Regions from separate parts of the Bradyrhizobium barranii subsp. barranii genome, predicted to be linked through region 2. Evidence: riboswitches for the same ligand, from Rfam matches in the RefSeq annotation. Region 2 holds a riboswitch; each other region holds the start of a gene.

The links. A riboswitch is a leader RNA that binds a small molecule or an ion and turns the genes downstream of it on or off. The one in region 2 is predicted to bind cobalamin.
Region 1: another riboswitch for cobalamin. It lies ahead of J4G43_RS18850 (TonB-dependent receptor); the one in region 2 lies ahead of J4G43_RS28715 (ribonucleoside-diphosphate reductase subunit alpha).
Region 3: another riboswitch for cobalamin. It lies ahead of metE (5-methyltetrahydropteroyltriglutamate--homocysteine S-methyltransferase); the one in region 2 lies ahead of J4G43_RS28715 (ribonucleoside-diphosphate reductase subunit alpha).

Annotation. Positions count from the first base shown of each region.
Region 1 is NZ_CP086136.1:3,990,566-4,001,335, reverse strand. It holds partial or broken gene J4G43_RS18870 (NAD-dependent succinate-semialdehyde dehydrogenase) at 1-1,119, opposite strand, end outside; partial or broken gene hydA (dihydropyrimidinase) at 1,299-2,707, opposite strand; gene J4G43_RS18860 (maleate cis-trans isomerase family protein) at 2,720-3,460, opposite strand; gene J4G43_RS18855 (PepSY domain-containing protein) at 3,582-5,003, opposite strand; gene J4G43_RS18850 (TonB-dependent receptor) at 5,016-7,388, opposite strand; cobalamin riboswitch at 7,504-7,705, opposite strand; gene J4G43_RS18845 (histidine phosphatase family protein) at 7,777-8,349, shown strand; gene cobT (nicotinate-nucleotide--dimethylbenzimidazole phosphoribosyltransferase) at 8,356-9,408, opposite strand; gene cobF (precorrin-6A synthase (deacetylating)) at 9,419-10,168, opposite strand; gene J4G43_RS18830 (energy-coupling factor ABC transporter permease) at 10,210-10,770, opposite strand, start outside.
Region 2 is NZ_CP086136.1:5,940,337-5,951,106, forward strand. It holds gene J4G43_RS28705 (GNAT family N-acetyltransferase) at 392-850, opposite strand; gene J4G43_RS28710 (ribonucleotide-diphosphate reductase subunit beta) at 926-2,080, opposite strand; gene J4G43_RS28715 (ribonucleoside-diphosphate reductase subunit alpha) at 2,091-4,994, opposite strand; cobalamin riboswitch at 5,117-5,334, opposite strand; gene J4G43_RS28720 (CbtA family protein) at 5,429-6,184, opposite strand; gene J4G43_RS28725 (CbtB domain-containing protein) at 6,195-6,377, opposite strand; gene J4G43_RS28730 (hypothetical protein) at 6,380-6,670, opposite strand; gene J4G43_RS28735 (hypothetical protein) at 6,667-7,248, opposite strand; gene J4G43_RS28740 (DUF6925 family protein) at 7,310-8,320, opposite strand; gene J4G43_RS28745 (TonB-dependent receptor) at 8,338-8,574, opposite strand; one part of gene J4G43_RS28750 (IS3-like element ISRj2 family transposase) at 8,694-8,946, shown strand; one part of gene J4G43_RS28750 (IS3-like element ISRj2 family transposase) at 8,946-9,823, shown strand; gene J4G43_RS28755 (TonB-dependent receptor plug domain-containing protein) at 9,927-10,406, opposite strand.
Region 3 is NZ_CP086136.1:8,905,613-8,916,382, forward strand. It holds gene J4G43_RS43465 (IS1380-like element ISBdi2 family transposase) at 1-482, shown strand, start outside; gene J4G43_RS43470 (IS1380-like element ISBdi2 family transposase) at 1,160-2,503, opposite strand; gene metE (5-methyltetrahydropteroyltriglutamate--homocysteine S-methyltransferase) at 4,346-6,691, opposite strand; cobalamin riboswitch at 6,793-6,994, opposite strand; gene J4G43_RS43480 (nodulate formation efficiency C protein) at 7,994-8,719, shown strand; gene J4G43_RS55495 (hypothetical protein) at 9,372-9,503, opposite strand; gene J4G43_RS43485 (thermonuclease family protein) at 9,843-10,559, shown strand; gene J4G43_RS43490 (carbonic anhydrase) at 10,568-10,770, shown strand, end outside.

The DNA of each region.
Region 1 (10,770 bases), 1.9 Mb from region 2:
ATCGCGCGGCACGTCGGTGATCACAGTCGGCTCGAAGAAGAAGCCTTCGTTGCCGATGCGCTTGCCACCGGCCTGCACCTTGGCCCCGCGCTGCACAGCGTCGGAGACCAGACCCTCCATCGCGTCGACGCGTCGCGGGTTCGCCAGCGGACCCATGCGGGTGTCCTTGTCGAGGCCGTTGCCGACCTTCAGGCTCTTGGCCGCGGCGACGAACTTGTCGACGAAGGGCTGATACACGCTCTCATGCACCAGGAAGCGCGTCGGCGAGACGCAGACCTGGCCGGCATTGCGGAACTTGTTGGCCGAGAGAATCTTGGCGGCGTTGTCGAGGTCCGCGTCCGCGAACACGATCGCCGGCGCGTGGCCGCCGAGCTCCATGGTGACGCGCTTCATGTGCAGGCCCGCGAGTGCGGCCAGATGCTTGCCGACCGCGGTCGAGCCCGTGAAACTGATCTTGCGGATGATCGGGTGCGGAATGAGATATTCGGACACTTCCGACGGCACGCCGAACACCAGCTGGACGACGCCGGCCGGAATGCCCGCGTCGGCATAGGCGCGCACCAGCTCCATGCAGCTTGCCGGGGTTTCTTCCGGGCCCTTGACGATGATCGAGCAGCCGGCGGCGAGCGCGGCCGAGATCTTGCGGACCGCCTGGTTGATCGGGAAATTCCAGGGCGTGAACGCGGCGACCGGGCCGACCGGCTCCTTGGTCACGAGCTGGGAGACGTTGCCCATCCGCGGCGGCACGATGCGGCCATAGGCGCGGCGGGCTTCTTCCGAGAACCAGTCGATGAGGTCGCCGGCGAGCATGGTCTCGCCCTGCGCTTCCACGACCGGCTTGCCCTGCTCCATGGTCATGACAGGCGCGATCTCGGCGGCGCGCGAGCGGATGATGTCGGCGGCCTTGCGCATCAGCTTGTAGCGGTCGAACGGCGAGGTCTTGCGCCAGATCTCGAAGCCGGCCTTGGCGGCCTCCAGCGCGCGGTCGAGGTCCTGGCGCGAGGCGTGCGGGGTCTTGCCGATCGGCTGGCCGGTGGCGGGGTTGAGGATGTCCTCCGACTTGCCGGAAGTGCCGTCGGTCCACTCGCCGGCGATGAACATCTGAACTTTCGGGTACATCCCTGGTGTCTCCTGCATGATTTCGGCGGCGATCAGCATTGGCGTCCGGTCGCCTCATAAGTGGGCGCAGAGCTACACCGAAAGGCGGCCGGCGAAAAGGGATCAATGATGTCGCAGCAGCGCGAGGATGGTATGCGCAACGGACGACATGGCGTCGTCCCGATGCAATTATTTTTCCGTCACACCAGGCTCGACTTGCCGCGGCTGAGCACCTCGCCCGCGCCCTTGTCGCCGACGATCTTGCCCTGCTCGTACACCACGCGGCCCCGCGCGATGGTGGTGACGGGCCAGCCGGTGACGTCAAAGCCTTCCCACGGCGTATAGTCGGAGCCATGGTGCAAATCGGCCTGCTGAATCGTCTTTGTCAGCTTCGGGTCCCACAGCGCGATCTCGGCGTCGAAGCCGACGCCGATCGAGCCCTTGCGCGGATAGAGCCCGTAGATCCGCGCATGATTGGTCGCAGTCAGCTCGACGAATTTCTGCAAGCTGATCCGCCCTTTCGACACGCCCTCGGAGAACAGGATCGGCAACCGGGTCTCGACGCCGGGGATGCCGTTCGGCACCCAGCGGAACGAGGTGCGGGAATTCGGCGTCAGCTTGCCCTTGGGGTCGTCGTAGCGGAACGGGCAGTGATCGGACGAGAAGGTCTGGAACACGCCGGTGGTGATCCCTTCCCGTATCGCCTGCTGGCTTTCGGCATCGCGCGGCGGCGGCGAGCAGACATACTTTGCGCCTGACATGTCCATGTTCAGGCCTTTCATGTCGTCGGCCGTCAGCGTGATGTACTGCGGACAGGTCTCGGCATGCACCGGCAGTCCGCGCTGCTGGGCCCAGCGCACCTGCTCCATCGCCTCGCGCCCGGAGACGTGCACGATCATGATGGGGACGCCGATCACCTCGGCATGGCTGATGGCGCGATGCGTCGCCTCGCGCTCGACGGCCTGCGGCCGCGAGGTGCCGTGATAATAGGGCGCGATATGGCCCTCGCGTTCGAGCTTCGCGGTGAGGAAGCGGATCGCGTCGTAACCCTCGCAATGGACCATGACCAGCGCCTCCTCGCGGCGCGCGACGTCGAACACTTCCAGCAGCTGCTTGTCGCTGAGCACGAGGTCGTCATAAGTCATGAACACCTTGAACGAGGTGTAGCCATCCTTGACGAGAGCCGGCAGCTCCTGCCCGAGTACGACTGCGGTGGGGTCGGAGATGATGAGGTGGAAGGCGGTATCGATGTAGCATTCGCCCTCGGCGAGCTTGCGGTAGTTCTCGACGCAGGTGCGCAGCGACGTGCCCTTCTCCTGGAGCGCGAAGGGCAGCACCATGGTGTTGCCGCCGGCCGCCGCGGCGCGCGTTGCCGAAGCAAAATCGTCGGCCATCACCACGTCGGGGCCGGAGGCCTGGGAGATGTGGACGTGGCTGTCGATCCCGCCCGGCAGCGCCAGCAGACCTGTCGCGTCGATCTCGCGCGCCGCACCTTCAATGCGGTCGGCGATGCTGACGATGCGTCCTCGCGAATGCCGATATCGGCGCGAAACTCGTCGCTGGCCGTCACGATGGTGCCGCCGCGAATGGCGAGATCGAGCTGCGTCACAGGAGGGCTCCGTCAGTTGATGATCGCTGATGTCTGGAAGATCCGGCCCCACGCCGCAAGGGCCGCGATGTCGCCGCCGGCGAGTTCGAGTGTCCGCCAGAGCGTGACCGCGACCGAGTCCAGCACGGCGATACCCAACTCCCGTTCGAGCGAGGCAGCCAGCGCGGCGCCGTCGAGATTGGTGCAGAGAATGACGACGGCATCGGCACCGTCCGCCGCGACCGCGCGGATCATGTCGGCGATCGTCGCGGGCGTGACCTCACCGAAGGAAAAGTTATCGCGCAGGCCGAGATGCCGCTCGGCGTGAGGGGCGATCCCCTCCTCGGCCCAGACATCGCCGATACGCCATTGCACGTCGTCCGTATAGGGGGAGACCAGGCCGACGCGTCCGGCGCCGAGCGCGCGGACGGCGTCGATGCAGGCGAGCGTGGAGGTCGTCGCCGGGATATCGGTCCGCGCCGCGATCGCTTCGCACAGGCTCCGGTCGCGGCCGATACCGAGCCAGCTTGCCGACGTGCCGTTCCAGGCAATGGCATCGACCCTGGCGTCCGCCAGCAGATCCGCCGCCGGCAGCATCACCGAGGCATCGAACTGGTTCAGCGCCGCGGCATCGAGCGCGATCTCGGTAACGCGGAAGCGCGAGAAATGAGCGGTGACGCCGGCCACGCCATGCAGCATGGAACTGGTGACGGGCTCCAGCACCGAGTTGGACGACGGGGTCATCATGCCGAGGCGCTTGCGCTGAATTGACATCGATCACGATCGCCCCATTGAGAGAGCGCACCGCTGCGCCCCCTCGGACGATCATCCGCGCCTGCCATCGCCCGCGCAACCCGCAATCTGCATGGCGCATATGATTTGTTCGATACGCAGCTCAAGCCGCGAAGGTCGACCGCAAGCGCCGCCAGCCGATCACGGTGCCGGTGACGGAAAATGCCAGCCCGAGCAAGCAGAGCCCGACGACCAGGATATCGCGCAGACGCGGATGCGCCATGAGAACGGGAAAATCGAGCGTGTGAAGCGCGCTATAGAACCAGCGATAGGCGCGCCGCGAGGCATCCAGTCTTTGCAGCACGCGGCCGTCGGCACCGTCGATGTCGAACCAGAGGTCGCCGCATCGGGAGCGATAGACGGGCGCTCCGGGGACAACGGAGTACGCGGGATAATCGTCATTGTCGGCAAGAACGGACGAGTCGCCACAGCCCGGCGCAAGGCGCGTCGTCAGGTCATGGACATCCTTCTCGCCGAGGAATGCCACCTGCCGGCTGCGGATCGCCTCCCCCGCTTTGGTCAAGGTCTGACTGGCGAGGCCGGTCCGGTCGCGCCGGTAGACAACACCGTTGACGGCGAACCATTCGACTTCGCGAGCCGACGGCTGACCGAACGATGGGGCCGTCGTCCAGTCAGGCGCGGCATACACCACGCCCGCTTCGGTCGGGGTCAGCTCCCCGCGCGAGAACAGCCGGCCGTGATCCATCGAGAGCCAGCCACTGAAACTCCAGGTCAGCACGAAAACGGTCGCGACGAGACCAATGATGTGATGCAGTGCGTGCCAGCCGCGATAAGGCGACGAGACCCGACGCCCTCGAATCCTGATCCTAATAATTCCGAGCACCGCGCCGAGCGTCGCGGCGATAAAGGCCACCAGCGACAATGTCGAGACCACCTGATCCCAAAGGGACCAGTTGCTCCTCAGGACTGTCGGATAGATCCAGTGCAGGACGCTGCCGGCCCAATTCCACCCGCGCTCGCTGCGGGTCGTATCCAGCACGACTTCGCCGGTGCGCGAGGAGACATAGACCTCGGTTCCGGCCGCATCGCCAAGAGCGACGCGCAACAGAGGCCGGTGTCGATCAAAGCCGTTCGGCACGCTCCATTGATCATAATCCGCGCCCGAAATCATCGCCGCCCGCGCGGCATCGAGCCCGCGTTGCCGGGCATGATCCCGCGCGATACCGACCGCGACGTCGGCCGACGTCACCGATGCATCCCGTCCGTCGGAGGCATGGATCGCGGCCACACGCGACGGGTCCGACACGACATAAACCGGCCCGTCGCTCCGCTGGACCAGGCGAACGCGCGTGGCGTCCGCTATCCCGCTCGCGGCGACGGCATCCGCGACCGCAATCCTCACCTCTCCGCCAGCCACCGGCGCGAGCCCGGAAAAACGTTCCGCTTCCGTCAATGACGGAAACGGGACGAAGTGCATCACGATTCCGCTCGCGAACCACATCGCGAACAGCAGGCAGAACGCGATCCCGAGCCAGCGATGCAGCAGCACGATCGCGTTCATCATGTGGTCAGCGCCCTACCATTTGAACGCGGCCGAGAGCTCATAGGTCCTGGGCGCACCGAGCAGGATCTGGTCGGGATAGAACGGATCGCCCCAGATCGCGTAGCGCTTGTCGGTGATGTTGCGCACGCGGAAGCCCAGACGGGCCTGGTCGACCGCGTTGAACACCGTCTTCGGGATGTCGACGAAGGCGTAGACGTCGGCGACGGTGTAGGCCTTCATCGTCACGAAGTTGGCATCGGTGTTGTAGCGGTCGCCGACACAGCGGCCCGTGATGCCGAGCTCCACCGGCCAGGGCGTGAAGAACCGGTACGACGCACCGGCATTGGCCACGACACGCGGCACGTTCGGCGGCGTGTTGCCGGAGAACGAACCACCGGCAAAATTGTAGTCGGCATAGCGTGCATCGACATAGGCGATGTTGCCCCAGAGCCGCAGGGGATCGATCGGGCGTACGGCCGCGGCGAGCTCGACGCCCTTCGACTCCTGCCGTCCCGCGATGTTGAGCTGCATGCCGCCAGCCGCCGCATAGACGTTCTTGCGCTCGATATCGTAGGCCGAGAACGACCATTCCGCCCTGTTGTTCCACAACAGATGCTTGACGCCCGTCTCATAGGTGCGCGAGGTCGTCAGGTCGAGCGGCTGGGCTGGCCCAAGCAGGAAGATGTTGTTGGCCGAGACGTCCGCGCCGGTCGCGTACTGGCTGAAGAAGGTCAGGCCGGGCACGGCGTCCCAGGTGTAGCCGATACGCCCCGTCGTCGGGACCCAGGACTTCGAGAACGGTAAGCTCGCCTTTTCCAGCCCGGCGGCGTCGGTCGAGTTGCGGTCAAGCCCGATATGCTCGACGCGAAGGCCGCCGACCAGCGCGAAGGTTCGCGTGAGCTTCACCCGGTCCTCGAACGACAGCGCCTCGTTGTCGATGCGCGCGGTCTGCTGCTGCGTCGTGAGCAGGCCGTAAAGGCCACGGTCGGGATTGACGAGCGAGACGTAATCGTCCGGGAAGTTGGCCGCGCCTGGCCTGACGAAATCGAGATAGCTGGACGAAAGTGTCGTGACCAGGCGGTTGTCGAAGCCTGCGATATTAGCGTCCCAAATCAGGTCGGTAATGTTGCCGACAAGGCGTTGGCTATGTGCAACATAGAAGCGCTCGCGATCGACCATGTTCGAGTTGGGCAGGCCCGTACTGGCATTGAAAGCCTCGATCTCGTTGTTGAACCAGGTACGCTCCGCGCCATAGGCATAGGCTTGGCTCTTCAGCGTCAGGTCAGGCGCCAGCTTCAGTTCGAAGCCGCCGCGCAGCCACACCTCTTGTGCCACGTTGCGGTTGTCGAGAACGTTGTAATTGGTGTTGAAGGTACGATCGTCGATCGTGATCGCACCGAGATTCGTTTTGTTGAAGTTCGAGACGTAATTGCCCGAAACAATGCCGCTCGTCGCATGCGAGCCGCTGAAGGCGATCGGTACCAGCGGTGCGCCCCAATAGGCCTTCGAGCGATCTTCCCGGTACTCGATCGCGCCCCAGATCTTGAGGCTGTCGGAGATGCGGTAATTGAGCTGGCCAGACACATCCAACGTCTTGGTATTGGTGTCGTCGGCAAAGCCATTGAGCGAGGCGCGGCTGATGTCGAAGCGGTAGTCGAGCCCCTGCACGTTGGTGCTGCCGCCCGAGCCGTAATGGACGCCGAACGAGTTGAGCGAATCCCAGGAAAAGTCAGCTTCATTCCGGATCGGTCCGGTGTGTGGCTGCTTCGTGATCAAGTTGATTGCGCCACCGGCGGCACCTTCGCCCGACGTCAGCGAGGCCGGACCTTTCAAAAATTCCACGGCTGCGAGATTGGCCGTATCCGTGATCCGCGAGGTCATGTTCTGCGGACCGATCTTGATGCCGTTGTAGAGCATGTTGATCTGGCTGTTGGTGAAGCCACGCATGGAGAAAGCCGCGGGCTCGGCCGGATTGTCGCCGGAGGTGACACCGACCGCGCCCTGCGCAACCTCCGACACGGTGCGATAGCCCTGCTCCCGCATGGTCTCGGCCGAGATGACTTCGACGGTCGCGGGTGTCTCCTGCACGGTCAGGCCGAGGCGCGAGGCGCTCTCGGCAACCACATTGGTGTTGAGCGGCGTCTGCGCCGCCGCGGTCGGCACGACGGGCTTGGCCGCGGCCGATGCGGCCGCTGGCCTGCGCGATGCCGCGCGGCGTGGGCTCTGCGCGTCCCGGGCCGCCGGCTTTGCCGGTTTGCGGGATTGGGCGGGCGACACCTCGACCGGCGGCAGCGGCTCGCGGGCCTGCTGCGCCAGCGCTGCGGGCAGATCGGCGACTGCAAATGAAGTAAGCGCGGCGGAAGCGAGCAGGAAGCAACGCGGTCGTACAAGACGAATGGAAGACACAGTTCGGGACCTCGGTATGACGTCAGTGGCACGTCACAGCGAACCAGGTCCCACCTCCGGCCTTTGAGCCTTCCGATGAAGCCGAATGTCTGTACTCCCCGACCGACATCTTCGCGTGTGACCACGGCTGACGGCAGGTCTCCTGGCTCGCGGGTCAGTACCTTGCATCGCCTTCCCGGGACCGAGATACCCAGTGGCTCGTGACGCAAGATTCGCCGCTTACAGTTGCGGGGGCAGCCGCGGCATTGGGGACAAAATCCCCGCACCGCATTCCCTTTTCATCCCCACTCGGGGAAACCGTCAAAGCCATCTAGGATTACCGACAAGACAGAGTCAATGTGCCGCTGCGACGTTATTACCACAGCGACCAACTTCCTTGGAGATAGGCATGGAAGGCGAGACCTTCCTCTGGCTGATACGGCATGCGCCCGTCGACGGCGTCAAAGGGACGATCCACGCGGCCGACGCGCCCGCCGATCTCGGCGATCGCGTGCAACTGGAGGCGTTGCGGCAGAGGCTTCCGCCAGATGCTGCGAGCTTGGTGAGCCCGGCGCGACGTACGGTTGAGACGGCGCGCGCGCTGGGACTCGAACCCGCGTTGGTGCCCGAATTTGGCGAGCAGGATTTTGGCGACTGGACCGGCCGGCGGCATGACGAACTCGCTGCGACCGGCGGGGAGACCTATGCGCAGTTCTGGAGCGATCCGGCGCACGGTCGGCCGCCGGGCGGCGAAAGTTTTGAGGATCAGGTCGCGCGCGTCCGGCTGGGTCTCGCGCAAATCGGCGCCGGCTCGGCAACGCTCGTCGTTCACTCCGGCACCATCCGCGCCGCGCTCTGCATTGCGCTGGATCTGACACCACAAGCGGCCCTGCGCTTCGTGATCGATCCGTTGTCACTGACCCGGATCGACCGGCTCGCCACCGGCTGGCGCGTCGTCGCGGTCAATCAGCGCGCGGCTTGAGCTGGATCAGGCCGGGCGATCCGGCACGTTGGCCTGCGCGAAGGTCGCCATGCCGTTGTGAAGGCTGCACGCGAGCCGCACCAGCGGCAGCGCGATGGCCGCCCCCGATCCTTCGCCGAGCCTGAGATCGAGGCTGATCAACGGCTGCACGTTCAGCGCACGCAGCACCAGCCGATGTCCCTGCTCCGCCGATTGATGCGACGGCAGCAGGAATGGCTGGCACGACGGGTTCAGCCGCACCGCCGCCAGCGCTGCCACGGATACGATGAAGCCATCGATCAACACGGGAATGCGGGCTTGCGCAGCAGCAATGATGGCGCCGCAAATCGCCGCGATCTCGAGGCCGCCGACCGCGCACAGAATTTGTTCCGGCGAAGCGCCCGCAACGCCGTAACGCGCGATCGCAGCGTCGATCACGCGCGCCTTGTGCGCGCGGCCGGCCGCGTCGACGCCGGTACCGCAGCCCGCGATCTCCTCGGCACTGATGCCGAGCAGGCTCGCCGCAATCGCCGCCGACGTCGTGGTATTGCCGATGCCCATCTCGCCGAAGATCAGGAGATCGGGCCTGCTGGCTTCTGCGCGCGCGACTGCGCGCTGACCGGCTTCGAAGGCGAATGCCAGCTCCGTGGGGGGGAGCGCTGCTTCCACGCTGAAGTCGCGCGTGCCGCTGCGCGGCTTGTCAGTGACGATTCCTGCCATCTCCTCCTGCGCCAGCGTACCGGCGTCGACGACCTCAAGGTTTGAGCCAAGCTCACGCGCCAGCACCGAGATCGCGGCACCGCCCGAGGCAAAATTCGCCATCATCGCGATGGTCACTCCTTGCGGATAGGCCGACACGCCCTGCGCGACGATGCCGTGATCGCCGGCGAAGACGATGATCGGCACTCGCGCGGCGCGCGGCTGCTCGGTCGCCTGCAGGCCCGCAAGCTCGACCGCAAGCTGCTCCAGCCGGCCGAGCGCGCCGGCCGGTTTTGTGAGTTGCGCCTGACGCGCGAGCGCCGCCTCGCGGTGGACAGCGGAGACATCGGGGCATTTCCGGGTGACCCATTCAGGGAGCATGCTGCCTCGCTTACGGCCGGCGCTTGAGAATGTAGCTGTCCATGATCCAGCCATGCCGTTCGCGCGCATCCTGTCGCGCGGCGACGATGTGCGGGGCGATCTCGGCCAGAACGCCCGACATGACGATCTGATCGGGCATGCCGAGATAGGCGCCCCACCAGATGTGCAGCCCCGCAGGATCGAGCGACTGGAACGCCGTGCCGCCGTCGAGCATCACCACCACGGTATCGACGCCCTGCGGCCAGCCACCCTCGCGCAAGCGGCGCCCCGTCGTGACGAGGAAGGGCTCGCCGATGTCGTTGAGCGGCAGCGCATGCGCCGCGCACAGCGCCTGGATCGAAGTGATGCCGGGCACGACGTCGATATCAGGCAAGGGATCGAGCCGCCGCGCAATGCGCAGCGACGAATCATACAGTGAGGGATCGCCCCAGATCAGCAGCGCGACTTTGCCATCATCACCGAGATGGCTGGCGATCGTCTGCGACCAGGCCGCGGCCACGGCCTCGTGCCAATCGTCCACGCCCTTGTGATAATCCGCTTCACCGGCATCGCGCACGGGAAGATCGAACTCGGCAATGCGCGTCGTTTGATTGGTGAGCACATCCGCGCAGATCGTCCGCCTGAGATCTGCGAGATCGGACTTCGCCGTCCCCTTGCGCGGGATCAGGATGAGATCGGCCGCGTTGATGGCTTGAACGGCGGCGCGCGTGAGCTGCTCGGGATCGCCGCAACCGATGCCTATCAGGGAGAGCGTGAGCATCGCGCGTTCAGGGGCGGCCATGACGGCCGCCCCTTTGTCTCTTAAGCCGCGTTGTGCAGGCGCGGCGTGACGAGACCGGGCGCGGTGACGCCACGCAGCGATTTTGCCAGTGCCAGCACACCGAGGTCGGCCAGCGGCTCGATCACTATGACGAGCGCGTAGGAGGCCGCGAAGGTCGCGATGTTGACGAGGTTGGTCGCACCGAAGCCCGAGCCATAGAGCGCCCAGAACGCAACCCAGGCGATGACGCCGGCCTGATACGTGGTCGACAGCGCCAGCGCCTGCCGATACCTGAGATCGACATAGGCGGCGTTGCGGGCAATGATCCGCGCGGCGATCGCCTGGATCCCGAACAGCGGCACCAGCAGCGTGGTGACGTTCATGCCGAATTGCGGCAGATCGGGCGGCTCGAAGAAGATGCCCTGGAACAACAGTCCGAACGCAAGGCCGAAGGCCGCGGGCGCCGCCCCAAACAGCAGGAACAGGGTCGAGCCAAGGATGAAGTGCACCTCGGAGACGCCGACCGGGAAGTGCGGCAGGATCTCGAAGAAGACGAACACGAGGCCCGTGGTGGCGAGCGTCCGCGCCGCGAACGACGTGAT
Region 2 (10,770 bases):
AACCCTTTCAGACCCGAAAAATCAGAGCCAAGATTTGAATCGACCTTGGGATTTTCCGTCCTTCGAAGACCGCCGATGCCCTTCAAACTTTAGAGCGATTTTATTCATGTTCGGGTGTGGCTAAAAAGCGGCGCTGATGCGAACGGACGGAGATAAGGGTTTAATCCAAGATGAGTGTTGCAGAGACAGCACAATCGTTACCGGGAAGACACGGGTTGGCTTACTGCAATACCCTCGTGATTATGACAATCCACAACTTGAGATTTCAAAGCCGCTCCGGCGCGCCCCAGCGCGGGTCTCGGGAACGGAGCGTGCCTCACCTGAGTCGCGGCGGCCCGCAGTACCAACCCCGTCATCCTGAGGCAGGAGTGATGAGCGCGAAGCGCCCAGCTCAATCCGTCAGGTCGAGCCGCATGAACTGGTTGTGCGGGCTTGCCTCATAGTCAGCGAACGGCGCGCAGGAGACAAAACCGGCGCTGCGGTAGAGCGAGATGGCGGGCGCGTGCAGGGCTGCCGTGCCGGTCTCCAGGCTGAGGTGCACGTAACCCCGCCTGCGGGCTTCAGCGATGATATGGCCCAGCAGTGCGCGCCCTACCCCGGTGCCCCGTGCAGCCGGCGCGGCACGCATCGACTTCACCTCGCCATGCGTATGATCCAGCTCCTTCAGCGCACCGAACCCGAGCAGGACATCGTCCTGCCAAGCCGTCCAGAAGGTCACGGTGGCAGCCGAAAGGCCGGTGGCATCGAGAGCGAAGGCGCGCTCGGCCATGAGGCTGCGCAGCTCCTCGAGATGATGTGCCAACAAGTCGGCGACATAGGGCGCCGTCGGATCGTCTCGTCTGATCTCCACCTCATCCCCCTGCTGTCGCACGCGTGCCACCGTTTAAGCACAGGTGACACGCCCGCGGCATAGCCATGACCGGTGCTATTCCCAAGTCAGCGCACCACCATTCTGGTATTCGATGACGCGGGTCTCGAAGAAGTTCTTCTCCTTCTTCAGATCCATTGCCTCGGACATCCACGGGAACGGGTTCTCGACCTCGGCGAACACCGGAGCCAGCCCGATCTGCGCACAGCGCCGGTTGGCGATGAAGTGCATGTACTGCTCGCACAGCGCCGCGTTGAGCCCAAGAAAGCCGCGCGGCATCGTATCGCGTCCGTAGGCGGCTTCGAGCTCGGCGGCATCCCGGATCATGCCGCGGATCTCGTCCTGGAACGCTGCCGTCCACAGATGTGGGTTCTCGATCTTGATCTGGTTGATCACGTCGATGCCGAAGTTGAGATGGATGCTCTCGTCGCGCAGGATGTATTGATACTGCTCGGCGATGCCGACCATCTTGTTGCGGCGGCCGAGCGATAGGATCTGCGCGAAGCCGGTGTAGAACCACATGCCCTCGAACACGACGTAGAAGGCGACGAGATCGCGCAGGAAGGCGCGGTCGCTATCCGGCGTCCCCGTCTGGAACGACGGATCGTCCAGGTGCTGCGTGTGCTTGAGCGCCCAGGCCGCCTTGTCCGTGATCGACGGCACCTCGCGGTACATGTTGAACAGCTCGCCCTCGTCGAGGCCGAGGCTTTCGACGATATACTGGAAGGTGTGGGTGTGCACCGCCTCCTCGAAGGCCTGCCGAAGGAGGTACTGCCGGCACTCCGGATTGGTGAGGTGTCGGTAGATCGCCAGCACGATGTTGTTGGCGACGAGCGATTCAGAGGCTGCGAAGAAGCCGAGATTGCGCTTGATCGCGCGCCGCTCGTCCTCCGTCAGCCCGTCCCGCGACTTCCATAGCGCGATGTCGGCCTGCATCGAGACTTCGGTCGGCATCCAGTGATTGTTGCAGCCTGAGAGATACTTCTCCCAGGCCCATTTATACTTCAGCGGAAGCAGCTGGTTGACGTCGGCGCGGCAGTTGATCATCCGCTTCTCGTCGACCGAGACGCGGCCGCCGGCGCGATCGATCGCACCTAAGCCGGTCGGGTCGGTCGGCTCGAGCTTGAGTTGGGTCTGCGGACGCAGTGCGGTGGCGAGACTTGAGACGGCAGGAGCGGCTGCTGTGGTTTCGGTATCGGACCAGTCGAGCATCGTCATCTCCTCACTGGCACGCTTCGCATTCGGGATCGTCGATCCGGCAGGCCTTGATGCCGTCGAGGTCCGGTGCCGCTGCGGTCGGGATCACGATCGGCGCGTGCGACACCGCCACTGACGCGGACACCGCATTGAGCTTTCCGTCGGTGCCCTTCAACGTCGATTTCTCGACATGCGTGGCGCTGCGCGAGCGCAAATAGTAGGTCGTCTTCAAGCCGCGCCGCCAGGCCAGCCGGTAGAGCGCATCGAGCTTCTTGCCGGAGGGATTGGCGATGTAGAGGTTGAGCGACTGCGACTGGTCGATCCATTTCTGCCGGCGCGCGGCCGCCTCGATCAGCCAGGCGCTGTCGATCTCGAAGGCGGTGGCGTAGAGCGCCTTCAGATCGTCAGGAACGCGGTCGATCTGGCCCACGCTGCCGTCGAAATATTTGAGGTCGGAGACCATCACCTCGTCCCAAAGCCCCCTCGCCTTGAGGTCGCGCACCAGGAACTCGTTCACGACCGTGAAGTCGCCGGACATGTTCGATTTCACGAACAGGTTTTGGTAGTTCGGCTCGATCGACTGCGAGACGCAGCAGATGTTGGAGATCGTCGCCGTCGGCGCGATCGCCATGACGTTCGAGTTGCGCATGCCGCTGGACGTGACCTTCTTGCGCAGGCGATCCCAGTCGAGCGTTGCGGAGCGATCGACGTCGAGACCACCGCGCGCGTCGGCGAGAAGCTGGATGGAGTCGAGCGGCAAGACGCCCTTCGACCACAGCGAGCCCTCGAAGCTCGGATAGCGTCCGCGCTCCGCGGCGAGATCGGACGACGCTTCGATCGCGTGGAACGAGATTGCCTCCATGCTGGTGTCGGCAAACGCCACGGCCGCGTCGGACGCGGTCGGAATGCGCTGGACCTGAAGCGCTTCCTGAAAGCCCATCAGGCCGAGCCCGACGGGACGATGACGCATGTTGGAGCGGCGCGCTTCGGGGATCGTGTAGAAATTGATGTCGATGACGTTGTCGAGCATCCGTACTGATGTCGTCACCGTCCGCTTCAGCTTGGCATGGTCGAGTCCATTGGGACCGACATGGTTGAGCATGTTGATGGAGCCGAGATTGCAGACCGCGACCTCGTCGGCCGAGGTGTTGAGCGTGATCTCGGTGCAGAGGTTCGAAGAATGGATCACGCCCACGTGGCGTTGCGGCGAACGCAGATTGCAGGGGTCCTTGAAGGTGATCCAGGGATGACCGGTCTCGAACAGCATGGTCAGCATGCGACGCCAGAGGTCGCTCGCACGCACGGTCTTGAAGACGCGCATGCCGCCGGCTTTCGCCTTGGCCTCATAGGCCTCGTAAGCCGACTTGAACGCCTCGCCGTAGAGATCGTGCAAATCGGGCGTCTCGTCCGGCGAAAACAGCGTCCATTCGCCGTCGATATCGACGCGCTGCATGAACAGGTCCGGCACCCAATTGGCCGTGTTCATGTCGTGGGTACGACGGCGGTCGTCGCCGGTGTTCTTGCGCAGGTCGAGGAATTCCTCGATGTCGACGTGCCAGGTCTCCAGATAGGCGCAGACGGCGCCCTTGCGCTTGCCGCCCTGGTTGACGGCAATCGCGGTGTCGTTGGCAACCTTCAGGAACGGGATGATGCCCTGGCTCTCGCCGTTGGTGCCCTTGATGTGGGCGCCGAGACCACGCACCGGCGTCCAGTCGTTGCCGAGACCGCCGGAATACTTTGCCAGCAGTGCGTTGTCCTTGATCGACTTGAAGATGCCGTCGAGGTCGTCGGACACCGTCGTGAGGAAGCAGGACGACAATTGCGGACGCAGCGTACCCGAATTGAACAGCGTCGGCGTCGAGGCCATGAAGTCGAACGATGACAGCAGATCGTAGAACTCGATCGCCTTGGCCTCTCGGTCGATCTCGCGAACCGCAAGACCCATCGCGACGCGCATGAAGAAGGCTTGCGGCAATTCGATCCGCTTGCCGCGGACGTGCAGGAAGTAGCGGTCGTACAGCGTCTGGAGGCCGAGGAACTGGAAGTTCAGGTCGCGCTCGGGCTTGAGTGCAGCCGCGATCCGGCCGAGGTCGAAGCGGGTCAGTTCAGGATCGAGCAGTTCGGCAGCGATGCCGGTCTTCACATAGGCCGGGAAATATTCGGCATAGCGCACAGCCATATCGGCCTGCGAGGCGGAGATCGGCACGGCATGGACATAGGACAGCACCTCGCCGCGCAGCTTGTCGAGCAGCAGGCGCGCGCTGACATAGGCGTAATTCGGCTCCTGCTCGACCAGCGTGCGCGAGGCCATGATCGAGGCCAGCGCCAGTTCGTCCTGGCTGATGCCGTCGTAGAGATTGCGGGTGGTCTCGGTGAGCACGGGTGCCGCGGAGACGCCGTCGAGACCGGCGCAGGCTTCGCCGATAATCAGCGCGAGCCGCTTGGTGTCGAGACCAACGCGCGAACCGTCGGCGAGCGTGACATGAAGTGCCGGCGCGACAGCGGGCGTCGCTTCCGCGGCCGCCTCCTCGGCTCGCTGGCGCGACCGCTCCTCGCGGTACAGCACATAGGCGCGTGCGACCTTGTGATGCTCGCTCCGCATCAAGGCGAGCTCGACCTGGTCCTGCACGTCCTCGATATGGAAGGTGCGTCCCTCGCCTGCCCGCCGCATCAGCGCAGCGACGACTTCGGCCGTGAGCTGCTCCACGCTCTCATGGACGCGACGCGAGGCGACCGCGCTGGTGCCTTCGACCGCAAGGAAAGCCTTGGTCATGGCGACCGCGATCTTGGCGGAATCGAACGGCGAGACCTTGCCGTTGCGACGGATGATCTGCATGGCCGGCTCGCTCGAAGCAGGCGCAAGCGATTGTGGACGCAAATGAACGATGGGTGCGGAAGCGGTGTCCGCGTCGTGCAGGTTGAGTAACATCAAAGGGCCCCGTGATGCGCGCGTTGTGTTTGAACGGGGCTGTAAGGAAGGACGCTGCAGAAACGCCGGCGGCAGAGTTGCCGGGCGGTGCATGCAAGCGACCGCCGGACACCCCGCCCGTGGACGTTCAGATCGTCGCGGCAGGTCTCCTGGCTCGCAGGTCATCGCCCACTTCCCGTCTTCCCGGCGCGAAAGGCACCAGTGACGATTGTTCGGAAGCAGCTCGCTGCTGACAGTTGCGGGGGCAGCGCCGGAATTCCACGCTCTCGCGCGGTTCACCGGCTTCCCTCTTAGCCACTAAATCTTGCGATCCAGCGGAACCGTGACGCCCACATGTGGTGACATATGCAGCCGGGTGTCAACGATTCGTTGGCAGGCTTGGCGCGGATTTCCTGTGGAATGCGGTGATGGCGGGCGTGAAGCCAGGCAGGATTCTAGGCACGCACATCCGTACTATGATCGAAGCGCGCGAAGATCGCACTTGTCACAGCACCGAGCAGGCTCCAGAAAATCAAGCTCGTCACCGTGACCGCGGTGACGAACTGATGCGACAGCGAGGACGGCACGTTGGTCTCGACGTGCGCCAGCTCGGGCGCGCCGATCATATGGGGCAAGATCAGCAGGATGACGCCCGCAATTGCCGCCGGCACCGAGTGGCGAAAGACGATCAACGCCAAGCCAGCAGCCGTCGCAAATATGGCGGCCAGCCACCAGATCTGGCGCGACAGCAGCGGTGCAGCCGGCACGCCCGGCAGCTCCGGCGGCAAGCCGAGGCCGGGGGCAATGGTGAACACGGCAAAACCTGCCAATCCCCACATCAGGCCTTCATGCCAGGAGACGCCCGCGCCGGTCGCGCCGCTGCGAACAGCAAAGAAGCCAGCCAGGAGCAGTGCGAAGCCGATCGCGGTCAGCACGTTCGCGGCCGCCGTATAGGCGTTGCGCTCGAATCCGTCTCGCGGCTCCCACGCCTCGGCGCCATGATCATGGTCGGCGTGATCATGGCTTGCATGGTCATGGCCAGCCGCAGCCGCCTGCGGCGCGTCGTGCTGATGGGTCTCCGCCGCCTTCTCGAAGACCTCGGCTTTCAGGATCAGGGGAACGGTGCCGAACTGCTGGGCGACCGTGACGATGAGACCAACGATGAAACCGGCAATGACCGACGAGAAAACGATCGAACGAAACGTACTCATGCCGCCCCGGTTAGTGGCAGGGGAATGCGTTCGAGTGGCGCACGTCGTGCGCGGCATTGTGAACGATGTCGATATGCGAGAATCCCACGACGCCGACGATGAACAAGCCGAGCACCATGGCCATCAGGGCTTGCGAAAGCCGTCCCGCCTGTCCGACTGCGATCGGAAGATGTGCGACATGGGACTGGCTCATAGCTATTCTCCGTTAGCGATTTGGTCGTTTTCTAACAGCTTCCGGGTGATATCGCGACTGGTAAGATGCAGGCTCGTCCCTGCCGAAATGCCTTTACGGGCGATCTTGGCGCCAGCGGCCTCCCGAAATACAGCCTCAAAACGCCGGAAATAGCTGAGGCAATCCTCCGCAGAGGGCTCCACGCCGATCAAAGTCCGGAATGCGCCGCGATGCACGGCGCAAATCGCGCCGTGTCCCCTGACTGCAAAGACAAGGGACGTGATGTCATCACGCCAATGGGCCTCGTCGTTCAAGCCGACATCGCGCGTCCGCGCCCGAACGGATCGACCAGGCGGACAATCTCGCAGGCGGCGACGAGGCCGGCGAGCCAGACGGCGCTGGTCAGCCCGATGCGCGTCACGATGGCCGCAGTGAACGCGCCCTCTCCGCCAAGGAACGGCGTCGCGGCAAGCAGCGCGAGCTCATAGGCGGCGTAGGCGGCGACGAGCGCGATGGCCAGCATCAGCGGCGTGCGGCCCTGCGGCAGCAGGCGGAGAACGGTCGATGCCGCTGCCGTCGACAGCAACGCGGCAGCACCGATGACAAAGCCCCAGGCGATGGTGCTGCCATCGATGGGATAGTGCAGCACGCCGAAGCCGATGGTCTGGTTCACGAGCCAGGCGCCGGTGACGACGAGCAGCGCCGGACGCATCGGCAGCATCGCGGCGGCGACGACGGCGAACGCCGCAAACGGCGTCGCGCAGGCAAGCGCGAAGCTCGCGAGCGCGCATGACATCGTCAGCAGTGCAAAGCAGAACATCTGCGCGAGGCGCGAGGTGACCGGATGAAGGCGGAAACGGTCGGCGTGGGGCGGCAGGATGGTTACAGTCATGGAACGATCTCCTTGTGGGATTTGTAGCACAATTTTGCTGGAACGCGGCAGCACGTCTGACTCAGTGAAGAGCCTCCATGGGATCTTCAGTCTCGGCTGGATCGCGCCGGTCGTAGGCGGCAAGCCAGGCGGCGAGTGTCGCGGTGTGCGGCTCCATGGCCGCCAATTGGCGCAAGGCCACGCGAACGGTGGCGCGCGCTGTGCGATCGGGCGGAAGCGTCACTATCTCAGGTCCCCGCCCCTTCGCGACCGCCTCGACCACGGCCCTCTTGCACGCCATCAGCTCCGGCAGCCCATAGAGTTCGAGCAGCGCCTGGAAGGCTGCGTGATGATCCGGCCGAAAAGCGCGCTTGCGGCCGAGCTGATCGCGGAGCGGATGGGCCGGATAGAGATGCGCGCAGGGGATCCACCCCTCAGGCAGCGGCTCGGTGGCGGCATGGGTGCGGCGATGCGCGAGCAGCTTTGGCAGGACGTGGGTGTGCGGGCCGTCAGGGCTTCGCCCACCCGGCGGCGGGATCGGCTGGAATACCTCGGCGCGCCCGATGCGGCTGGTGAAGACGCGGTGCGGATTGGCGGCCAGAATGATCCGCATGGCGTCGCTTTCGGGTGCGAACACGGATTGGCCCGTGCGGCTCCTGAGCGCGGCGACGGCATCGGCATCGCTGACGCGGATGCAGGCGTCGATCTGCAACGTTCCGAGACCAAGGTCGAACAGGATGCCGCTGCGATCCCTCGTCAGGAGCGCCTCGATATCCGGACCGAGCTCGGTCAGCACGGTACGACCACTCATGGCGCTGGCTTCATGCGGAAGGCACAGCGCGATGCGGTGGCTCCAGCTATCCGTGGTCGGCGATTCCGACGCGATCAGGCGCAGATCCGGGTGGGAGACAACGCGCATCCCACCCTTCTGCGTCACGACGCTGATCCCGTTGCGCGACTGCTCCATATCGAAGGCCTCACCGGGCTCGCGTGTGAACTCGGCAATGGCACCGAACGTGCCGACGCTCCAGCCGGCCTCAGCGTCGGCAAGCTGGCTTGCGATCAGGTCCATGAGCGGATCGGCCGTCGTCATGAGGCTTCTCTCTCTCGCTATCTGGCGTCGTAATTCGCCAGGCGAATGCCGCCATAGACGCCCAGTCCCGGCTGCAGAAAGCCAGTCGGATTTTGATAGTGCACATTGGCGAGATTATCGACCCGGCCGAACACCTTCACCTGGTCGGTGACCAGATATTCGGCTGCGACGTTGACGACAGTGTAGGCCGGAGCCAGCAGACGCAGAATGCTGAAGTCGCGGTTACCATCGACGAAACTCCCGACGTGCAACACGGTTGCGGAAAGTGTCAGCGGATCGATCGGAAGAGCTGGCCCCGCAAATTCGGACAGTAGCTTGAGTGGATTTTCTGCCTGACAGCGGCGAGGATTCTTGCTGCGAATCAGGAGCGAAGATGACGAAGAAGAGCCGCCGGACGCATTCTCCGGCATTCAAGGCGAAGGTTGCTTTGGCTGCGGTCAAAGGCGACAAGACACTGGCGGAGCTGGCGCAACTGTTTGATGTTCATCCGAACCAGATCACGATCTGGAAAAACCAGCTCCTGGAAGGCGCCGCCGGCGTGTTTGGGCATGACAAGACATCGGCCGAGACGCCGGTCGATTTGAAGGCGTTACATGCCAAGATCGGCGAGCTGGCGTTGGAAAACGATTTTTTGTCCGGCGCGCTCACCAAGGCGGGCCTGCTGAGCGCAAAGCGATGATCGACCGCGATCATGATCTTTCTATCGTGCGCCAGGCGAAGGTCCTGAAGCTGGCTCGCAGCACGGTCTACTATGAACCTCGGCCAGTTTCGGCCGAGGACCTTGCCTTGATGCGTCGGCTCGATGAGCTGCATCTCGATTATCCCTTCGCGGGAGCGCGTATGCTGCGATCGTTGCTGCGGCGGGAGGGCGTATACGCCGGTCGCCGCCACATCGCGACGCTGATGAAGCGCATGGGGATCGAGGCGGTCTATCGTCGCCCGAACACGAGCAAGCCGGCTCCGGGTCACAAGATCTACCCGTACCTGTTGCGCGGATTGAAGATCGAGCGGCCCGACCATGCGTGGGCAATGGACATCACCTACATTCCGATGCGGCGTGGCTTCGTCTATCTCGCGGCGGTCGTCGATGTGTTCAGCCGACGGGTCCTGGCCCATCGCGTCTCGATCACAATGGAGGCGGCCTTCTGCGTCGAAGCGGTCCAGGAGGCGTTGGCGAAGCACGGCAGGCCCGAGATTTTCAACACGGATCAGGGCAGCCAGTTCACCAGCCTCGAGTTCACCGATGTGCTGCTGGACGCGAAGATCGCCATCAGCATGGACGGCAAGGGCGCCTGGCGCGACAACGTGTTTGTCGAGCGGCTCTGGCGCACGGTCAAATACGAAGAAGTATATCTCCGCGCCTACGACAGCGTGTCCGAGGCGCGAGCGTCAATTGCCAAGTATCTGGCCTTCTACAATCAGGGACGCCCTCACTCGAGCCTTGACGGGCGCACGCCCGACGAGGCTTACTTCGGCACGCAAGCTATGGTGATGGCCGCATGACCGTCGCCGACGGTTTTGTCGTCGCTCTGGTCGGGCTACGCCCTCCCGACGCAACGACAAAACCGTAAAGCCCCGCGTTCAGCATAACCCGGCAGGAATCCACTTAAATCCAGCGGGGCGCTGTCCAAACAACCGGGGCCAGCTCTGGATTCCAGATGACATTTGCGCTCCACTTCTCCTTCGGACGCCTCAGGAGCTCCAGTCCTGCCGTCGCATCGACCGCGCGGGTAAAAGTGTAGTCGGCACGAACGCGAAGCCGGTCGGTGATCGCAGCCGCGACGAAGCTCTCCGTGCCCTCCGTGATCGCCTTGCCGATATTGGTGTTGGTGCTCGTGAATGTCAGGGGATCGAACGTGCTCTGGATCAGGTCCGTGATGTTGTTGCGGAAGTAGGTCGACCCGAAGCGAACGCGATCGCCAAACAAGGGTTGCTCGAAGCCGGCGTCGTATCCGACGCTTTCCTCGGGCTTGAGGTTGGGATTTGCAAAGAAGAAGAACGCGGGAAAGCTGACGTAAAGCTGGTTGAGCGTTGGCGCCTTGAACCCCGTGCCGTAGCTTCCCTTGAACTTCGTATCCGTGACCAGGCACGATCACGGCAGACGCCAGACGAAAGGTCGGATGCTCTCCAAACCGCTCGTTGTCGTCCTGCCGGACGTTGGCCGTGAAGAAGATGCGATCCCGGAACTGGGACTGCAGCTCCATATATCCGGCCTTGTTGACGTTTTGCGCCGAGACCGTCGCCGTTTGCAGTGTTTCGGTCTCATGTTCCGCGCCAATGATGACATTGTTGTTGGGCGCGAGCTGGGTCGTGGTGTGCCAATCATACTTGACGCGATCGCCGGTCGTGATCGTGGGCATCACGTCGCCGGGCGAGATGTTGTAGTTCCAGTGATTGGTGTAGTTGACGCCGAAATAGCTTTTCATCCGGTCGTCGAGAGCGGACCAGAC
Region 3 (10,770 bases), 3.0 Mb from region 2:
GCTATACCGAGACGCGCCACAAGGCAAAGTCCTGGGATCGCGAACGGCGCACTGTCGCCCGTATTGAGGCGACGATGCTCGGCCTCGACATCCGCTTCGTCGTCACCAGCCTCGATGTCGGCTCGGCCGAGTGGATCTACGACAGCCTGTATTGCGCGCGCGGCCAAGCCGAGAATCTGATCAAGCTGCATAAGACGCAGCTCGCCTCCGATCGCACCAGCTGCCGTTCGGCGCTCGCCAACCAGGTCCGTCTCGTGCTCCATACGGCCGCTTATTGGCTGATGCTGACCGTGCGCGACGCCATTCCCAAAGCCCGGGAATTGGCCGCTGCCGAGTTCGCGACGCTGCGTCTTCGGCTCTTGAAAATCGCCGCCCGTGTCGTCGAGACCACGAGCCGCATTCGCCTTGCGTTTGCCGCGGCATGTCCCGAAGCCGACCTGATCTGCGGCTTGCCCGGCGCGCTGCTGCCGCTCGGTCCTTGACCGGCGGGGCGTCCGCCCCCGTTCGCCCAACCCATCCCTCAAGCGCGTTGCAAAGTACCGGTCGTCAGGCGGCGAAAAGCCGAAGGCAATCCTGTGCGCCTCGTCAGACAAGATGTGCGGCCGCATCAATCGGGCCCAAAAGCCGCACTCTCACGAATAGGACGGGCTAGCCCACGTTTCGATAAGCCCGGTCCAGGACTTCAGCGCCAGAGCTTAAGGTCAGGATCAGCGCCGGCAAGGCTACCGAATGAAAGGCGAAGCATCAATGACCATCGGCGTGCACGGAGCAATGGCGAAAATGTTGTCTTAGCCATGGGCGTGAGTTGCGCCTCAAATCAAGGCGCTGGTCTGTTGCAGAGAACGCGAGGCGCTCGCTGAAGCGCGAGTTCGGAGCATGTCGACAGGCGTCTGCGGCTGGTAGCGGTCACGAGCCACCGATCCCGGACGCGCACAACTTTTTGACAAGCATCAATGCTGCAGCGGCTGCCTCTGATAGAAGTGGTCTTCTAGCCCGTCCTATTCGTGAGAGTGCGGCTTTTTGGCCCGATTGATGCGGCCGCACATCTTGTCTGACGAGGCGCACAGGATTGCCTTCGGCTTTTCACCGCCTGACGACCCGTACTTTGCAACGCGCTTGAGGTATAGGTTGGGCGAACGGGGGGCGGACGCCCCGCCGGTCAAGGACCGAGCGGCAGCAACGCGCCTGGCAAGCCGCGGATCAGGTCGGCTTCGGGACATGCCGCGGCAAACGCAAGGCGAATGCGGCTCGTGGTCTCGACCACACGGGCAGCGATTTTCAAGAGACGAAGACGCAGCGTCGCGAACTCGGCAGCGGCCAATTCCCGGGCTTTGGGAATGGCGTCGCGCACGGTCAGCATCAGCCAATAAGCGGCCGTATGGAGCACGAGACGGACCTGGTTGGCGAGCGCCGAACGGCAGCTGGTGCGGTCGGAGGCGAGCTGTGTCTTATGCAGCTTGATCAGATTCTCTGCTTGGCCGCGCGCGCAATACAGGCTGTCGTAGATCCACTCGGCCGAGCCGACATCGAGGCTGGTGACGACGAAGCGGATGTCGAGGCCGAGCATCGTCGCCTCAATACGGGCGACAGTGCGCCGTTCGCGATCCCAGGACTTTGCCTTGTGGCGCGTCTCGGTATAGCCACGCAGAACCGGCAGGTTCTCGATGGCGCGTCGCGTGCGGATGTCGTCGGCGACCTCGTCGACTTTTCTGGCGAGAGGCTTGGTGCCGGACAGACCGAAGATGTAGTCGATGCCGTTGGTCTCGCACCACGCCATGGCCTCCGGCCGGGCATAGTGCCCGTCGCCACGGAACGTAATTTGCGTGTTGTGCCATCGCGTCCGGATATGCCGTACCAGGCGGCGCAGATGGGCACGCACCTCGACGCCGCCCGGCGTCTTGCCGGGCCGCAGCACGACGGCCACGGGCCGGCTCTTCTCCGTGTCGTAGACGTGGATCGGCAGGAAGCAGCGTTCGTCATAATGAGCGTTGAACAGCGAGAGCTGCTGATGGCCGTGGACGACGTCGCAGGTATCATCGATGTCGAGCGTGACGGATGCCGGCTCGCGCGGGTAGCTATCCATCCATGCGTCGACCAAAATGTAGGTCAGCCGGATCACGTCGCGCAGGCGCGGAGCATTCTCCAGCCGCGACAGCGTCGGCTGGGAACACAAATCCCGGCCCGTGTCCGGCAGCCGTCCGCAGGCCAGTTTGAATGCCGGATCGGACCTCAGATGATCGAGGTCGTCGGCGTCCTCGTAGCCGCAGCAGATCGCGAACATGCGAGCGCGGAGCATATCGACCAGGCTGTGCACGACCCGCGTCGGATCGCGCCGATCCGGGAACACCCGGGCCAGATTGTTGGCCAAACCGAGACGCCGCTCGGCCATCGCCAGAAGCATCACGCCCCCGTTCGAGGTTAGGCGCCCACCATCGAAGGCAGCTGTGACTTTCTTGGCGTGAACGGCTGGAAACGAGAAGGGCGGAATCGTATCGTCGGTCATGGCGGGCGTGGCGTTCGCGGTTGGAGGTGATGGGGTTGGCTTCGCAACCGAATCCTACGCCGCATCAGCGCTTTACCCCTCAGGCGCACTCTTACGAATAAGACGGGTTAAGTTGAAGAAAGATTGAGTGACTCCCGATCATTTCTGTGCCGAAACGTGGAGTCGCGGTCGTGCCGCGTCCAAAGAAACCGGCGCGAGCGGCCTATTAGACGCGGTAGGGTGATCAGCCTCCGAAACGAGACTATCAAGCATGAAGAGATCGAGCGCGAGGCAGAGGTTTTATTTGTGTTGAATTCTTGCTTCTCGATAGTGGTCTGAAATCGTATCATCGGTCATGGCGGGCGTGGCGTTCGCGGTTGAAGGTGATGGGGTGGCTTCGCAACCGAATCCTACGCCGCATCAGCGCTTTACACCACGCTCGCCAGCCTCTCAGGCGCCCTCTCGCGAATAAGACGGGCTAGTAAGGTCAGACGCACGGCAGACAGAAATGCTTGACGCCCATGATGCTTTCATGCCCGGGTACCCGCGGCCGTTCCTAGGACTGCTGCCAGACGCAGCCGCAGCCGCGCGGCGAGCCAATGACCGGCCACATGATAAATTGCGCCGACTTGCGATGGCATCTACTTTATCGGCCTGCGGGACGGCCCTGCTATGCGCTCAGAGCGAAGCTACGCCCATCTAAATGCGCGCGTGAGGAAGGCCACCCACACACAACCAACACGATGACGCCGGAGGACAAGGAGATGTGTCTCACCAACAAAGGACGTGACATGACAGACGGCCGGACCATTTACCCTGCCCGGGCCGGATTACTGGAGCTGCAGTCCAGTAAAACTGGTGCAGCACATCTACAAATATCAATGGCCGAGGCCTTGAGCTGATCCAAATCAATTCGACAAAAGCTCAGATGTCGTTTCCTGGCGCAGATCCAAATATTTCAGTTCGCGAGCGGATCATGTTCCGTCACAACAGCGCAAAGCCGATATCCCTCCGCCGCGGCTGACGCGATCGAGACGCGGGTCGTCCGAACGATATCGGCGTCGGCCTGTCCGCGCAGAACCCAAGCGATGTGCGCAGTGTTAACAAGGTATCTGAATTTGTCACCCCGCAGCTATGAACACCGGCCAGGATCTAATGATCTGACATGGGAGCAGCTTGGAAAGGCGCCGCCCTTCGATCAGGATCTGGAGATTGCCGTGATCGAGGGTAATTCAATTCACCGGGTGGTCTTTCCTTGCCGCCGGATCTTCGGCGGATGGATCAACGCGAATACCGGAGAGCAAATCGCGGTGCGGCCGACGCATTGGCGTATGTGGCCCGGATAGCGCCGTTATCCCAAATGGATTGGTGTGAGTTGGGGTACGGACTGCCTTCGCCGTCCTCTCTTCTGAAACTATCTCGTGGATCGAATGAGGGAGCCTGACGGCATCTCCGAGCGGACCGAATCCGCGCCGAGTGCCTTGCGGTGTCCGTCAAGCATTAGTTTTCTCATTGCTGTCGCGGCCGTTGCCAACGTGCCCATGAGCGACAAATCTCGGCGTAAATTTCCAAATCTCAACCTATACGGCCGCGTACCACGGCATGATTAGCTGCAATACACTTCTGCTTATATGGGTTGCAGATTTTCGGCGAATGTTGTCGCCGTGATCGAGCAGCCGGCAATTCTACCCCGGCCAACGAAACTAGCGCAACGCGTCACCGTCTTTTCTCCGAGACCGTACCTTCCCCGGTCCACGAAGTGGACCGGGCATCATGTCGGCGGCAATGGTAGCCTCGATATTGTGGAAAGCGCAAATCACCACAACCGAATTAGCTTTGTTGAGAACAGACCGGAGCTCGGGATCAACCGATTTGCGGATCGGATGCAGCGCGCAGTTCGCGCGCGGCAGCGACCATGTTGGTGAGCGCCGGCCGAACCTCCTCCCATTTGCGCGTTTTTAGGCCGCAGTCCGGATTGACCCAAAGCTGCGAATCCTGCAAACGCGTCCGAGCTAGCACCATCAGCTCCTTCATTTCGCCCGTCTCGGGGACGCGTGGAGAGTGAATGTCGTACACGCCCGGTCCGATTTGATTTGGATATTCGTACTTCCTGAACGCATCCAGTAGCTCCATTTTCGATCGCGACGTCTCGATTGAAATGACATCCGCATCCATTGCAGCGATCGCACCGATGATGTCGTTAAACTCTGAGTAGCACATATGTGTATGGATTTGCGTTTGATCGGTAACGCCCGATGAGCAGAGGCGGAAGCAATCTCCGGCCCAATCGAGATATGCCTTCCAGTCCGACCGGCACAATGGCAATCCTTCGCGGAGTGCAGCTTCGTCGATCTGTATTATGGCTGCACCGGCATTCTCGAGATCGCGGACTTCATCGCGCATCGCGAGCGCAAGCTGACGGCAGACCTCGCTTCTAGGAATATCATCGCGAACAAACGACCAGTTCAGGATCGTCACCGGTCCGGTCAACATCGCCTTCATCGGCTTACCAGTTAGTGATTGCGCGTAGCGCCACCATTCCACGGTGATCGGCTTCGGCCGCACTACATCGCCAAACAGGATCGGGGGCCTAACGCAGCGCGAACCATAGGACTGAACCCATCCGTTCCTTGTAAATGCGAAGCCGGCGAGTTGCTCGCTGAAGTACTGCACCATGTCATTACGCTCGAATTCGCCATGCACGAGGACGTCAAGACCGATGTCCTCCTGCCAACGTACGGCGCGGGCTATCTCCTCTTTGAGGAACCTGTCGTATTGCTCCTCGCTCATCGCACCTCGCGCATGCGCCGCGCGAGCATTTCGCACCGCTGCGGTCTGCGGAAACGATCCTATCGTCGTGGTAGGAAAAGCCGGCAGTCCAAAGCGTTCCCTTTGGATCTCGGAACGACGGGCAAACGGGGTGGCGCGCTGGCGCATCGTCTGATCGATCGCCCTCATTCGGACAGCGACGTTGGCATTATGGATCTTCGGCGAGGTCCGGCGGGCAGTCGCGGCGCATTCCGACTCGGCAAGAGCTAGCCCAACATTCTGGTCGCCTGCGAGTACCCGCGCCAGGATCGCAAGCTCACGCATCTTCTGAACCGAGAAAGCAAGCCAGCTCTTGACGTCGGACGCGAGCCCGGTCTCGAGTTCAACATCGACCGGCACGTGAAGCAGCGAGCAGGACGGAGCGAGCTGTACACGGTGCCTGCCAAGCTTCGCAATCGAGGGCTTCAGCCGCTGACGGAGCGACGGCAAGTTCGACCGCCACACATTGCGGCCGTCGATGACACCGAGCGACATGACGAGATCACTTCGGCCGTCAGCAATGATCTGATCCAATAGTTCTGGCGCTCGAACCAAATCGACGTGCAGACCGGAAATTGGCAGGCTCAAGGCAGTATCCAGATTGTCGCCTAGGGCGCCGAAATAGCTCGCAAGCATGATCTTGATAGCGGGTCCCTCCTTTGCGAACCGGTTATAGGCGTGCAGCAACGATTGTCGCGCCGCCTCATCCAGATCAAGGACCAGGCAGGGCTCATCAAACTGAACCCAACTTGCCCCTCGTTTGGCTAATTCATGCAGAAGGTCGATATAGACAGGTATCAGATCATCGAGGAGAGAGAGGGGCTGGAACGCGCTATCGGTACTCTTGCCGAGCTTTAAAAATGTGACCGGCCCGATCAGGACAGGGCGGGTCTGAAAGCCAAGAGCCCTGGCTTCCTCATACTCTTCGACGGGTTTGCGAGAGCACAGTCTGAACGCCTGTCCCCGGTAAAACTCGGGAACCATGTAGTGGTAGTTGGTATCGAACCACTTGGTCATTTCCTGCGCGGGCACGCCAGATCCCCGCGTACTCTGGTCGCAACTCGCATCCTGATCGCCGCATTGCGATCCGCGGGCCATGGCGAAGTACGTCTGGAGCGAAACGGATTCTCCGCTCGAGGCGTAGATCTCCGGGATGGCGCCAACCATGACACTTGTATCAAGCACCTGATCATACAGCGAGAAGTCGTTTGACGGAATGATCGTGACGCCGAGCGATTTTTGACGAGCCCAGTTCGCTGCGCGTAGGCCGGATGCGTCTTCGTACAACTGCTGTTCACTAATCTTTCCAGACCAGTAGCTTTCTAGAGCGAGCTTGAGCTCACGCCTTGGGCCGATGCGTGGCGTTCCGAGCGTAGCAACTGGAAGAGAGAGAGGAGACATCGCGTTAACCCCTGTTGGGGACAAAGGCCATGGCGGACGCAGGCAGGAGAAGTCGCGCGTGCGACGGCTGCTTGGCGTACCACCGAGACACCCCGCCCGTGGACCAATATATTGTCGGGGCCGGTCTCCTGGCTTGCTGGTCATCGCTGCTGTCCGGCCTTCCCGAAGCCGTGCAGGCTTCAGTGACATCGTTGGACAGCGGCTCGCCACTTACAGTTGCGGGGGCAGCGCCGGCATTTGCACCGGCTTCCCTCTTAGCTCCGGATCAATGGGAACCGGAGAACCTCGACGACTTGGATTATCGGCACGAGAACTCTTCCGTCAACCTCTCAGATTATGTGCAAGCTAATCTGCGACATCTGCTAGCCGAATGACCGTGCATCTCTGTGACTTACCACCATCCAGAAACATTCTCTAATCAGAGATGTCATAATCAGACATATCCTTCTCAGATACCGGAATAGCATCCGGAGCTGGAGCCGCACGCTAGATCGATGAAAGGGACAGAAGCAGCCTTCCGGCGGGAGTACCGACGTTTCTATCAGAATGCTTTCGATGCGGCCTTGCGATTTCCAGAGTTTCGCCCAGCACCTCGGCTAGCCAGCTATTCTCTCAACTAAAGGATCTGCAGCGAATAGGCCAAGGCACGTGGCGGAATTTAGCAACATACGAGGCGAGGGGTTGATTTGCGTGCCACCCAGACTTCAAAGCCGGGATCAAGCCGGCTTGGTGCCGCTGGCAATCATGCAGCTCGAACGCCGGCGGCACGATAGCGAACCACACAGCTCAATAGCGGCAAACGCACTTCCGTCCATCAGGCATCCGGCATCGAGGCGTTCAACTCTTCTGCTAAATATCCGGTGCGGGACAAGGATGCACAAGCTGCGGCGGATACACTGAATAGGAACACCGAAAACGTGCAAAGGTCAGAAAGTCGACAAGAGCGACACAAACTCTGTGAAAATTTCCGCCTATTGCCTGGCACGAAGAATGCAGACCCTCGGCATGCCCAGTCTCCTCCTGCTGGGCAGGTCCAGCTCAGCCAATTGACGCAGTCGCTGTCGGGGAAGTTAGCTGCGCATGACATACAGGGAGCGCCTGATCGCGCGGGACAGCCAGCGGGTGCCACGTCGCATCCCCGTAAACTTCTTGCGATGGCTCATAGCAGGTTCGAGGTTGCCTGCTTTACAAGATGTTTGGATGAAACGCGATAGGCCGAGGGTTATGAAGAGAATGTCTGGAAGACCCGCGCTATGGCTTTGCTTGGTCGGATTTTTAATCTGCCTCGCCTGGCCGGCTGCCATGAGCAACAATATTCGGGCCAGCGACAGCCCCCTTGTCGAACGATTGAAGTCAACTTGGCGAGCGCAAGATGGTGAGACGATAGAACAAATTATCTCCAATGTCTCGAAGGTGGCACAGTTCGTGCCTCAAATGTGGGGCGTTATTGAACTTGGCCAAAACGACTTTATTTTCGTTTCGTGGACCAGACACCGGGACAACAAATCGGACGAACAGTACGTTATCACCTGGAAGATCGCCCTCGACGGCACGTTTGAACTTGCGTCGACTTATGCGAAGCCGATGGAATTGGGCTGGCGCGCCCTGGCGCTCTCCCTGATCGCCAGTGAAGTCGCAGATGGCGAAAGGGACGCAAATCTTCGCTTTCTGCATGATCCGGCCAACTTCAACTTCGTGGCCACCCCGCAAGGCCGGCTCGGCGATCTTCTGCGGCAGGGCCGCTGTACTATCATTGAACCAGTTGGAGTGGACTACTTACCGAAGCGGAATGGCAAACCGGCCGAGACGGGTGACGTGTGGCGCGTTCTGCTCTTGGTGAATTGTAGTATCCAAGGACCACGTTATTTTGCACACAACGGGGTCATCACTTTCGAAAAGAGAGAAGGACAGGATTGGGAGCCACAATCCTCCTTTGCCAAGCGCATCGCGAAATTTGCCCCTGGCTCCTGGTTCCAACGCACCGAGCCAAATGAAGAGGAAGACTTAGGAGAGCGAAGGCCCGAGTAAACTGCCGCAGAGCAACATCGCGCCGCAGTTCCTCCATGGCCCAGTGCCTCGGACCGACTGCAAGACATACGCGCTCGGCACTTGCTTTGTTTTAGCTTCCGCAACGGTCCGGGTGCCTTTCTCGCAGCAGTCCGGCCCGTCGCAAGAAGGTCGGCCGCGCGATTGCGTTTGTTCCGCCTAGTGTCAGCGGCGCGCACGAGCTTGCGAGATGTGGTTTTCCCGCCTTCACTCCAGCCGGTGTGAGGACACCACTGTGCGTGAGTATAGCAACGTCGAAGGCACCAGGAACTGGGTGTGAGACGAAACCGGCGAGGAAGTTACCGGGAGACGTTCACCGGTAGCGACCCGGCATACCGCTGAGCGCTTGCGCATTTCCGAGCGCGCAGGCCGGGAAGCTCAGGGGCCGTACGCAAGAAAACGTCGAGGACCAGACTGGCTCGACCCTAGCTTAGCTGGCACCCATTCGTCTGCATGTCATCGATCCAGATTTCGAAGCATGGAAAACGCCTGTTTAACTCTGCTCCACCTGCCCAGGTCGACATCAACGATCAATCTTGCCGGGCGTAAGAAGGTTAAGTTATGCGCGGGCGTCTACCCTGAACTCCATTGCGTCTTCTTCTAAATCGGTCAGAGAAAGCCAGACCGATCTTTTTCACATCTTTTCGTGTGAAGTGCGAAATTTCATTGCAGAACCGTTGGCAGCGGCCATTTTGCCGATGGAAACCGTCGCCAACCAGAAAGGTTGATGCTCCACGCCTGACTCCAGCGCGAGCCAGCGCTTCATCGTCGGCCACTTTTTTTTGCAAAGACAACGTTCCGGGGTTCGGGTTTGTTCAGCATCGCCAGTTCGGCGCCGCCCGCGAGGATCTCCCCTCAGGTGGAGAGAGTAAAGCGCGGTCCTAGTGAGAGAGCCGCTGATGCTCGAAGAATAGCGCCGCACGCCCCAAAGAAATCACTTGATCCTTACGCAGCGTCAGGCCGTAGGTTCGCGTTCCGGCGAAGCCCTCATAAAGCGCGTCGGAAATGCCGGCGGAATAACGGACGTAACGCTGTCAAGCAGTCGAATGTATCGGCACCGTGTCGTGCGTGAAACGTGGATCAGGAGCGAAAGGTTGTTGTCGGGATGAAGAACCGCGGAATTATGTTCGCATTGCTCGCTCTCGTCACATCTCCGGTCTGCGCCGCGACGTTCAGCGGTGCTCCGCGCATCCTCGACGGCAATACGATCGAGATCGACAAAACCAACGTTCGGCTCTCAGGCATCGAAGCTCCTGAGACGGACCAGATTTGTCTCGACGCCAAGGGCCGGAAATGGGCCTGCGGCGTAGCTGCTCGCGACGAGCTTATCAAGCATTCAAATGGGCGAACCTGGGATTGTCATACCCAGAGAGTCGATGAGTACAGACGAGCCCTCGGTAACTGCTTCATCGAAGGCGAGAATGTGAACGTCTGGATGGTACGCTCGGGCTGGGCACTATCGGCTGCTCCATCTCACGCTGTCTATGAGTTGGCGGCAAGCACAGCCCATACGGGACTGTGGTCGGGAGCGTTCATCGCTCCCTGGGACTGGCCTCGCCGCAATAAGGGCACGATTATCGTCGGCGCGTGGTCGGTTCCGATCGACGCGCAGGAAGTACTGCTCGGATCCGTCCTGCTGTCGGAACCGCCGTCCCCCGAGTGCCTGATAAAAGGCACTGTCGAGCGCAGCGGCGAGCGGATCTATCACCTGCCAGGGCAAGCCAGCTACGAACTAATCGACATGACGAAGAAGCGTAGCGAACGCTGGTTTTGTAGCGAAGCGGAAGCCGAAGCCACCGGGTGGCGTAAGGCCGTGCGTTGAGGCGACACATGCATGCAGCCAATTCTCCAAATATGTACCATTTAACCAGGACCGCGCGTTCGCGCCGTTCGCTGTTGTTGTTTGCTGCGTCGACAGTTTTCCTGCGATTCGGCAATAAGATCGCCGATGCGAAGGAAGCAAAAAGCACGCCCAAGCCAGATAACCTGCTGTCGCCAGATGCTGCCCTGAAGCGGCTGCTGATGGGAAACGA